2 regions of the Rhizobium sp. P1_E1 genome follow, and region 2 is predicted to be linked to the other one. Evidence: riboswitches for the same ligand, from Rfam matches in the RefSeq annotation. Region 2 holds a riboswitch; the other holds the start of a gene.
What was found. A riboswitch is a leader RNA that binds a small molecule or an ion and turns the genes downstream of it on or off. The one in region 2 is predicted to bind S-adenosylmethionine.
Positions count from the first base shown of each region.

Region 1: it holds a riboswitch for S-adenosylmethionine, as region 2 does, so the genes downstream of both, metA (homoserine O-acetyltransferase MetA) here and AC1D1Z_RS04630 (O-succinylhomoserine sulfhydrylase) in region 2, are expected to answer to the same signal.

Region 1 covers NZ_JBFUAY010000100.1:2,817-7,578, forward strand. Annotated here, with positions in the region: gene AC1D1Z_RS25080 (aldose epimerase family protein) at 1-857, opposite strand, end outside; gene metA (homoserine O-acetyltransferase MetA) at 1,084-2,007, opposite strand; SAM riboswitch at 2,055-2,132, opposite strand; gene AC1D1Z_RS25090 (ABC transporter ATP-binding protein/permease) at 2,245-4,134, shown strand; gene AC1D1Z_RS25095 (hypothetical protein) at 4,206-4,762, opposite strand, start outside.
Region 2 covers NZ_JBFUAY010000006.1:89,206-93,967, forward strand. Annotated here, with positions in the region: gene AC1D1Z_RS04615 (hypothetical protein) at 335-613, shown strand; tRNA gene AC1D1Z_RS04620 (tRNA-Gly) at 640-713, opposite strand; gene AC1D1Z_RS04625 (2'-deoxycytidine 5'-triphosphate deaminase) at 773-1,867, opposite strand; SAM riboswitch at 1,941-2,019, shown strand; gene AC1D1Z_RS04630 (O-succinylhomoserine sulfhydrylase) at 2,062-3,246, shown strand; gene apaG (Co2+/Mg2+ efflux protein ApaG) at 3,489-3,881, shown strand; gene AC1D1Z_RS04640 (Hsp33 family molecular chaperone) at 3,910-4,762, opposite strand, start outside.

The DNA of each region.
Region 1 (4,762 bases), on a different contig from region 2:
GTATCGAGCTTGAAGCCGGCATAGAACTGTACGCCTGGCTCGGTGCTGCGCACTTCCAGCGACACACCGGAATAAAGGCTGCGGGCGAGCGCGACGGTTCGTTTGGCGGTGCGCTCGGCGGACAGGCAGAAATTATGGTCGTAGAACACCTGTTCGCTGTCGACGAAACGCTTCATCGGCGCCATCTCGCGGAAATCGAATTCGGTGCCCTCGACGGAACGGATCTCGCCGGTTGGCACCTGCTTCTCATCGGTCGGCAGATAATGATCGGCGGCAATCATGATATCGTGGCCAAGCGCATCGTCGCGACCGTCGAGATTGAAATAGGCGTGCTGGCAGACATTGGCGAGCGTCGGCTGGTCGCTGGTCGATTCGTAGGTGATCGACAGTTCACCGTTGCCATGCACCCAGAAAGTCGCCTGGATGGTGCAATTGCCGGGATAGCCGGCGCGGCCATCGGGATCGACGATCTTCAGCACCACGCGGTCGACGTCATGCTCGACGATCGTCCAGTTGCGTTTGGCGATATTGTCGCTGCCGCCATGCAGATGCGTCACGCCGTTTTCATTCAGTTCGAGCTGATAGTCCTTGTCGTCAATCGTAAACCTGCCGCCGCCGACGCGGTTGGCGCAGCGGCCGGGTGTCGCGCCGAAATAGGATGAATAGAGGGGGTAGCTGTCGAAATCGTCGAAGCCGAGCTGCAGCGGCGCGTCATGTCCCTCGAGGCGCAGATCCTGGATGACTGCGCCCCAGCTTATGATCTTGGCCGTCAGCCCACCGCCCTTGATCACGACGCGATAGACGGTCTCGCCCGCCTTCGTCTGCCCGATAACGTCCCGCTCCAACTTATCCGACATGATCGACCGTCCATTCTATCTCTGCTGCAAATTCTCAATTCGGAATCGATTTGAGGAATTTGAAGCGATTCAAACTGTGCATTGCACGTCCGATGAAGACGCGCGGTTTGGTAGGTTTCGGGACAGGAACCTGCCCGCATTTGCTTCAATCCGCAACCGGCGGATCGGAAAGAAAATGCCGCAGCGATGAGGCGGCGGCACCGGCTCGAGGGGCGATCGGCAACGGTCAGAGGTCCGTGCCGATCTCTTCCACATCAAAAGGCGTCGTCTGGTAGATTTCGTTGATCCAGTTGCCGAACAGGAGATGCGCATGGCTGCGCCAGCGGTTCTGCGGCGCAAGCGCCGGATCATTATGCGGGAAGTAATTGTGCGGCATCTTGATCGGCACGCCGGCATCGACGTCGCGAAAATACTCGTCGGAAAGCGAAGTGGAATCATATTCGACATGGTTGAACATGTAGAGCCGCCGGCCCTTCTTCTCGTGCACGAGACACACGCCCATCTCGGCTGATTCCATCAGGATCTCCAGGTTTTCGGATTTCTCGATATCGGCGCGGCGCACTTCGGTCCAGCGCGACACCGGCACCTCGAAATTGTCGGAAAAGCCGTTGAGATAGATCGACGAAGGCTTCAGGTTGCGGTGGCGGTAAACCCCGAAGGCCTTCTCTTTGAGCTCGTATTTCGGAACGCCGTGGAAATGATAGATCGCCGCCATCGCGCCCCAGCAGACGTTCATCGTCGAATGGACATTCGTTTCCGTCCAGTCGAGAATCTGCTGCATCTCCGCCCAATAGGTGACGTCCTCATAGGGCAAAAGCTCGATTGGCGCCCCGGTGATGATGAAGCCGTCGAACTTGCGATGTTTTACCTCCTCCCAGGTCTGGTAGAAGGCAAGCAAATGATCTTCTGACGTATTCTTCGCCTTGTGGCCGCCGATACGGATGAGCGACAGTTCCACCTGCAGCGGCGAGGCGCCGACGAGACGCGCCATCTGCAATTCGGTCTTGATCTTGTTCGGCATGAGGTTGAGCAGCCCGATTTGCAACGGTCGGATATCCTGACGGATCGCCAACGTCTCGGTCATCACCCGCACACCTTCCTGAACCAGGGTTTCGAAGGCGGGCAGCGTATCGGGGATCTTGATGGGCATTGCGGTCACTCGATCAAAAACAAAAACCGGCGGCGAAAAAAATCGCTACCGGTCCGCACGCGGCCCTTTAGCGATTTTTTTAACGTGGCTGCAAGCCGGCCGGCCAAATCACCACGGAGCGCTTTAATTAGACCCAGTCGGGTCGCGAATCAACTGTCGACTGCAGTCAAGTGACCTCTGCCGCATCATCACAGTTTAATGAATGATAGAATCTGTTGATAGACCCGTAACGCCACCATGTTATTTATAGGGGCATGGGCGATTTGGAAAAGCGTAATGGCAGATAAGATTGAGGGGAGGCCGGGCATCCGAAGGCAGGATAGGGTAGGGTATGATTTCAGCCTGACATATCGCCTCGGCGTCATGTTCTCAGCATTCTGGAATTCGGAAGTGCGTGGCAGGGTGCTGTTTCTGGCGACCGTGCTGATCCTCGTTATCCTGGCGACGTCCTACGGCCAGGTCATATTGAACGAGTGGAATGCGCCCTTCTATGACTCGCTGGAGCGCCGCGACCTCGGCGAATTCTTCCACCAACTCGAAATCTTCGCGATGATCGCCGGCACGCTGCTGCTGCTCAACGTGCTGCAGGCCTGGCTGAACCAGATGACGGCGCTCTATATGCGTGAAGGCCTGTCACGCGATCTCGTCGACCAGTGGCTGAGGCGCAAGCGGGCGCTGCGGCTTGCCTCCAGCGGCCTGATCGGCGTCAATCCGGACCAGCGTCTGCACGAGGATTCCCGCAACCTTGCCGAAAGCACGACAGGGCTCGTTCTCGGCCTGCTGCAGTCGACCATCCTCCTGGTGAGCTTCATCGGCGTGCTCTGGGAGCTTTCGAGCGGCTTCATCTTCCGCATCAGCGGCCACAGCTTCTCCATTCCGGGCTACATGGTCTGGGCGGCGATTTTCTATGCCGCTTCCGCCTCGGTGCTGAGCCAGGTCGTCGGCCGCAAGCTGGTCAAGCTCAATGCCGACCGTTTTTCGAAAGAAGCCGAGCTTCGCTTCACGCTGATGCATGCCAATGAGAACATGCCGGCGATCACCGTTGCCCGCGGCGAGGAGAACGAGCGCCGACGTATCAACACCGACATCAGCTCGGTACTGACAGTCGTCAAGCGGCTCGCCATGGCCAATACCAATCTCACCTGGGTTTCGGCCGGCTACGGCTGGCTGGTAATCGTCATCCCGATCATCGTTGCCGCCCCAGCTTATTTCTCCGGCGGCCTCACCCTCGGCCAGCTGATGATGTCGGTCGGCGCCTTCAACCAGGTCAACACGGCGCTGCGCTGGTATGTCTCCAATTTCGGCCCGATCGCCGAGTGGCGCGCCACGCTGATGCGCGTCACCGATTTCCGCCAGGCGCTGCTCGACATGGACGAGGACTTCGACCTGAAGGACAGTATCGCCTATGAAAACGCCGCGCCCGACACGCTGACGTTGAAGGATGTGGTGATCGTCGCCAAAGTCGGCGAAGATATCGAGGAATGCGGCGGTTTCCGACTGCGTGAAACCAATGTCGTGATCAAGGCCGGCGAAAGGATCATGATCAACGGCGATCACAGCGTCAACCGCAAGCTGCTGTTCCAGGCGATGGCCGGCCTCTGGCCGTGCGGTAGTGGCACGATGGGCCTGCCGCCAATCGACGACATGCTCTTCGTTCCGCAGGTTGCCTATGTTCCCGGCGGCACGCTGCGCGAGGCGCTGGCCTTTCCCGAACGTCCCGAAGCCTACGAGAAAGCCGCCGTCGAGGCGGCCCTCGACAAGGTTGGCCTGCATTCGCTGATCGCAAGGCTCGATACCCGCGCCCGCTGGGACAAGCTGCTCGACGGCGACCAGCAGAAAGCGATCGGATTTGCCCGCCTCCTGCTCGTGCGCCCGCGCTGGATCATCTTCGACGAAGTGCTGGAAGGCATGGAGCCGGAACTGCAGGAAACAATGGCCAACCTGCTCGTCTCCATGCCCGAAAGCGGCATGATCTATATCGGCCGCTCCGAGGCCTATCTCGAGGCGCTGAAGCCGCGCGTGCTGCATCTGCAAGCGCTGCCGTCAATTTCCGAGGAGCCGCCTGTCGCCCAGACCGGCGCCAGCGCCAGTGCGGGCGCTGCCGCCGTGCCCGCGCCGGCGCTTTAATACATGCCGCCCAAAAGTGTGGAGCTGTTTTGGGATGACGGCCTGCATAAGGTAAGGATTTGAGCCGCTGGTCACATCGGCGGCGTGATGCCGTTGAGGCCGACGGCGATCTGGCTGGCCGAGATGCTGCCGTCCGCCGCCTTTTCGCCGGTGACGACGACGCCGGCGCCGGGCTTCAGATCATCCTTGGTCGCAGGCGCCAACGTCACGATCGGCGTGCCATCGGCAATCGCGATCGTCTTTTCCTTGCCCTGATAAGTCAGCGTGATCGTGTGGCCGTCCACGGATTTGACGGCGTTGCTGACGGTCGCATTGGTCATCTGGCTGTTCGGCTGCGCATCCCAGGGACGGTTGCCCTCGCCGGTTCCCTTCATCGACGCCGGAAAGATCAGCACCTCGATCGCCCCGTCCGGGCCCGTGCCCTTCGGAAGTGAAGCGACGCCGACGAAATCGCCGGGCTTGATATCCTCGACCGAGGCTTTCTTGATGCCGCCGACCTTCCAGCCGGATTTCAGCGCGATCGTCGCATCGCTGCCCTCGCGCGTCTTGACGACGAGCGTATCGCCGCTGAGGCTTTCGATGGCGCCGCGAACACGAATGCGCTGGGCATCCTGCGCCTGCGCGGCTT
Region 2 (4,762 bases):
TCACGTCGCGGGTTCTCGTGCCATGGCACGGAGCAGAGCTTCGCCGGAGCGCTTAACGCTCCAGCGGAAGGGACCGGGCTTACCTCAACCGATCCTGCCTTTTTCGACGATGCCGATCTAGCAGATGGCACCGGTTTCGGCAATGGATGCGTCGGTGCACCACTGGTGGAACGGGATTGTCACCCTAATATCAATAGGTGGCCGTCGGCCACTCGATCACAGCGTCCCCGGCGACGCTTCCCGAAGGGTTGAAGAGCGGCATGGGCATTCGTGTCGTGAACCCTCTCCGGCAAGGCGTAGAGTGATACTGTTCACGGCATTCGGAGGGATGGACATGAAACCTGCAATCATCGGCCTCATCGGCACGCTCGTTCTCGCCGGATGCAGCACCGTCACCTATGGCGGCCCCGGCCTCGAACCCATACCGGGAAGCATCACCTATAGCGGCCAGCCCCGTACCAAGCTCACCAAATCACCGGTTGGTTCCGCCTTTCCGCATGATTTTATCGACCAGTACGGCCAGCAGGTGGAGGAAACCTACATCATCCAGCCCGACAGAAGCCTGATCATCGCGCATCGTCGGTACAAGCCGATCCGGTTTTTCGGGGATTAGGCGCATCAGGTATAGTTTGCGGGAGCTGGAGCGGGTGAAGGGAATCGAACCCTCGTATTCAGCTTGGGAAGCTGCTGCTCTGCCATTGAGCTACACCCGCGATGAAGCGAGATTTCCAACAGATGGGGGCCGCTGTCAAGTCGCGGCCGCCGGGAAGGCTCAGATGCGGAAGTGCTTCGAGAGCTTGAGGCCCTGGGCCTGATAGTTGGAGCCGAGGCCGGAGCCGTAGAGGCTGGCGGGCTTTTCCTGCATGTGTTCGTAGACGAGGCGGCCGACGATCTGGCCGTCTTCGAGGATGAAGGGCACTTCGTGGCTGCGCACTTCGAGCACGGCGCGGCTGCCGCGCCCGCCGGCAGGCGCATGGCCGAAGCCCGGATCGAAGAAGCCGGCATAATGGACGCGGAATTCGCCGACCAGCGGATCGAAGGGGGTCATTTCGGCGGCATAATCCGGCGGCACGTGCACGGCCTCGCGCGAGACGAGGATATAGAACTCGTCCGGATCGAGGATCAGTTCGTTGCGGCCACGGCTGTAGAGCGGCTCCCAGAAATCATAGATGTCGTGCTGGGCCTTCTTGTCGACATCGACGACGGCGGTGTGATGCTTGCCGCGATAGCCGATCAGGCCTTCCTTGTCTCCGGCGAGGTCGATCGACAGCGCGATGCCGCCGCCGGAAACGTTGGGCAGCTTACTGGCGACCAGCGTCTCGCTTTCATGCAGCTTCAACAGTTCCGGCTCGCCGAGCAGAGCCTGGCCGACGCGAAAACGGATCTGCGACAGGCGCGAGCCGCGGCGCACGACGATCGGGAAGGTGCGTGGGCTGATTTCGAGATAGAGCGGGCCGGCATAGCCTGATGGAATCTTGTCGAACTCCTGGGCGTAATCGGTGATGACGCGGGTGAAGATATCGAGGCGCCCGGTCGAGCTCTTCGGATTGGCCGAGGCCGACATGTCGGCCGGCAGCGCCAGGCTCTCCATCAGCGGCACGATATAGACGCAGCCGGTTTCGAGCACCGCCCCCTCGGAGAGATCGATCACATGCAGGCTCAGCCGGTCGAGCTTGTCGGACACCAGATGCGAGGGGCCGGGCATGAAGCTGGCGCGCACGCGAAACGCCTTGGCGCCCAAGCGCAGGTCGAGACTTGCCGGCTGGATCTGGTCACGGTCCAGCTCCCGTTCGGAGATCAGACGCTCCGTTTCGAACAGCGCGGAGATCGCGCGATCCGCCAGAATTCCCGTTTCACGAGCCATCATGCCTCATCCATCATTTGCCGCCGACAAAACCAAACTCGGGGAATTGACGCAAGCAGCTAACAGCAGTATTGCAGAATTATCCCGTGGTGATTTGGCCGGTCGGCTTGCAGCCACGTTAAACAAGTGGCTAAAAAGACCGGGTTGAAACCGGTCTGCTTTTGCGACCGGTTTTTTTGTTATGTGAAGGTGATGGCATGAGCAAGACCTGGCGCCCGGCAACCCAACTCGTCCACGGCGGCACGCTGCGTTCGCAATATGGCGAGACGTCCGAGGCAATCTATCTCACGCAAGGGTTCGTCTACGAGACGTCGGAGGCAGCCGAAGCCCGCTTCAAGGGCGAGACGGAGGGCTTCATTTACGCCCGCTACGGCAGCCCGACCAATGACATGTTCGAAAAGCGCATGTGCATGCTCGAAGGCGCCGAAGACGCCCGCGCCACCGCTTCCGGCATGGCCGCCGTCACCGCGGCGATCCTTTGCCAGCTGAAGGCCGGCGATCATATCGTCGCTGCACGTGCCCTCTTCGGCTCCTGCCGCTGGGTCGTCGAGACGCTGGCGCCGAAATACGGCATCGATTGCACGCTGATCGACGGCCGGGATCTTGCGAACTGGGAAAAGGCGATCACGGCGAAGACCAAGGTGTTCTTCCTGGAAAGCCCGACCAACCCGACGCTCGAAGTGATCGATATCGCAGGCGTCGCCAAGCTCGCCAACCAGATCGGCGCCAAGGTCGTCGTCGACAACGTCTTTGCGACACCGCTCTTCCAGAAGCCCTTGGAGCTCGGCGCCCATATCGTCGTCTATTCCGCCACCAAGCATATTGACGGCCAGGGCCGCTGCCTCGGCGGCGTTGTCCTTTCCGACAAGGAATGGATCGACGAGAACCTGCACGACTATTTCCGCCATACCGGCCCGGCGATGTCGCCGTTCAACGCCTGGACTTTGCTGAAGGGCATCGAGACGCTGCCGCTGCGCGTGCGCCAGCAGACCGAGAATGCGGCGAAGATCGCCGATTTCCTGGCCGAGCAAGGCAAGATCGCCAAGGTGATCTATCCCGGCCGCAAGGACCATCCGCAGGCCGATATCATCGCCAAGCAGATGACCGGCGGCTCGACGCTGGTCGCCTTCGAGCTGAAGGGCGGCAAGGATGCGGCCTTCGCGCTGCAGAACGCGCTTGAGATCGTCAAAATCTCCAACAATCTCGGCGACAGCAAGAGCCTGATCACCCATCCGGCGACGACGACGCACAAGAACCTGACGGAAGAGGCGCGCGCCGAACTCGGCATCTCGCCTGGTACGGTCCGCCTTTCGGCCGGCATCGAGGATACCGACGACCTGATCGAGGATTTCGCGCGGGCGCTTGCCAAGGTTTCGGCCTGACCTAGGGATAAAGGCGGCCGGACCTCATTTGGGGTTCGGCCGTGCCGGATCTCACAAAGTGAGGCCGGGGGAACAAGTTTGCCCGCCGCGGCGTTCCGAACCGGAATTAACACTGACAATTAGGCTTAACGATCGAAAACCCTTCGAACCATAGCCGTTTCAGCGATGATAATTGTTCCGTTTCTTGACGGACAGGGCCTCTTATAAGATACGGGTAACATATCTTGACTAAGGTGCAAGGCATGTATCGCGCCCTCACAAGAGACATCGAAGTTGTAGTCGAACCGTTCTATCTGGAGGAGCAATCCGATCCGGACGACGATCGTTATGTCTGGGGTTACCGGATTGTTATCAGCAACAATTCCGGCATCGCCGTTCGCCTGGTCAACCGTTACTGGAACATCACCGACCAGAACGGACAGGTGGACGAGGTCACCGGTCCCGGCGTCGTCGGCGAGCAGCCGCGGCTCAGCCCCGGCGACACCTACGAATACTCCTCCGGCTGCCCGCTCGACACGCCCTCAGGGCTGATGTTCGGCCATTACCAAATGGAAACGGATGAAGGCGAGATGTTCGATGTCGACATCCCCGCCTTCTCGCTGGATTCCCCCGGGCTGCTGCGCGTGCTTAACTGAGGCGATAGCGCACCGCCTCTTTTCAGAACTATTCGGCCGGCTGAAGCTCGGCCGGCTCGAAGCGGTAGGTGGTCGAGCAGAATTCGCAGGTGACGGCGATCTCGCCATCTTCCTGGCTGGCTTCGATCTCTTCGGCCGAAAAACCCTTCAGCACACCCTTGATCTTGTCGCGCGAGCAGCTGCAGCGATCAAAGACGGCGCGCGGTTCATAGACGCGCACGCCGCGCTCGTGGAACAGGCGAAACAGCAGCCGTTCGGTACCGACAAGCGGGTCGGTGAGTTCATCGGCGTCGATGGTCTCGACTAGCGAACGGGCTTCGACCCAGGCATCGTCCTCGCCATGCGGGCGGTTGCCGGTGTCGCCGTCGCCGCCGTGGAGATCCGGCTGGCGCATGCGCTCCGGCGCTTCCGGCAGGAACTGGGCGACGAGGCCGCCTGCCCGCCAGCGATGGCGCGGCTTGCCGGCATCGTCACGATCGAAGAGTTCAGCGGCGGCAAGGCGGACGCGCGTCGGGATCTGCTCCGACTGGCGGAAATAGACGCCGGCAATTTCTTCGAGCGTAGTGCCGTCGAGCGCGACGATGCCCTGGTAAGGCTGGCTGAACTTGCCCTGGTCGATGGTGAAGGCGAGCACGCCCTTGCCAAGCAGTTGCTCCGGCTCGGTTTCACCAGACTCGATCGCCTTGTTGAGCAGCGCCTGATCGAAACGGGCATAGGCGCGGACATTTTCCGGCGTCGAGAAATCGGCGACGAGGAGATCGACCGGGCCATCGCCCTTGGTCTGCACCGTGAACTTGCCGTCGAACTTCAGCGAGGTGCCGAGCAACACCGTCAGCACGACGACTTCGGCAAGCAGCCGGGCAACGGGTGCGGGATAATGA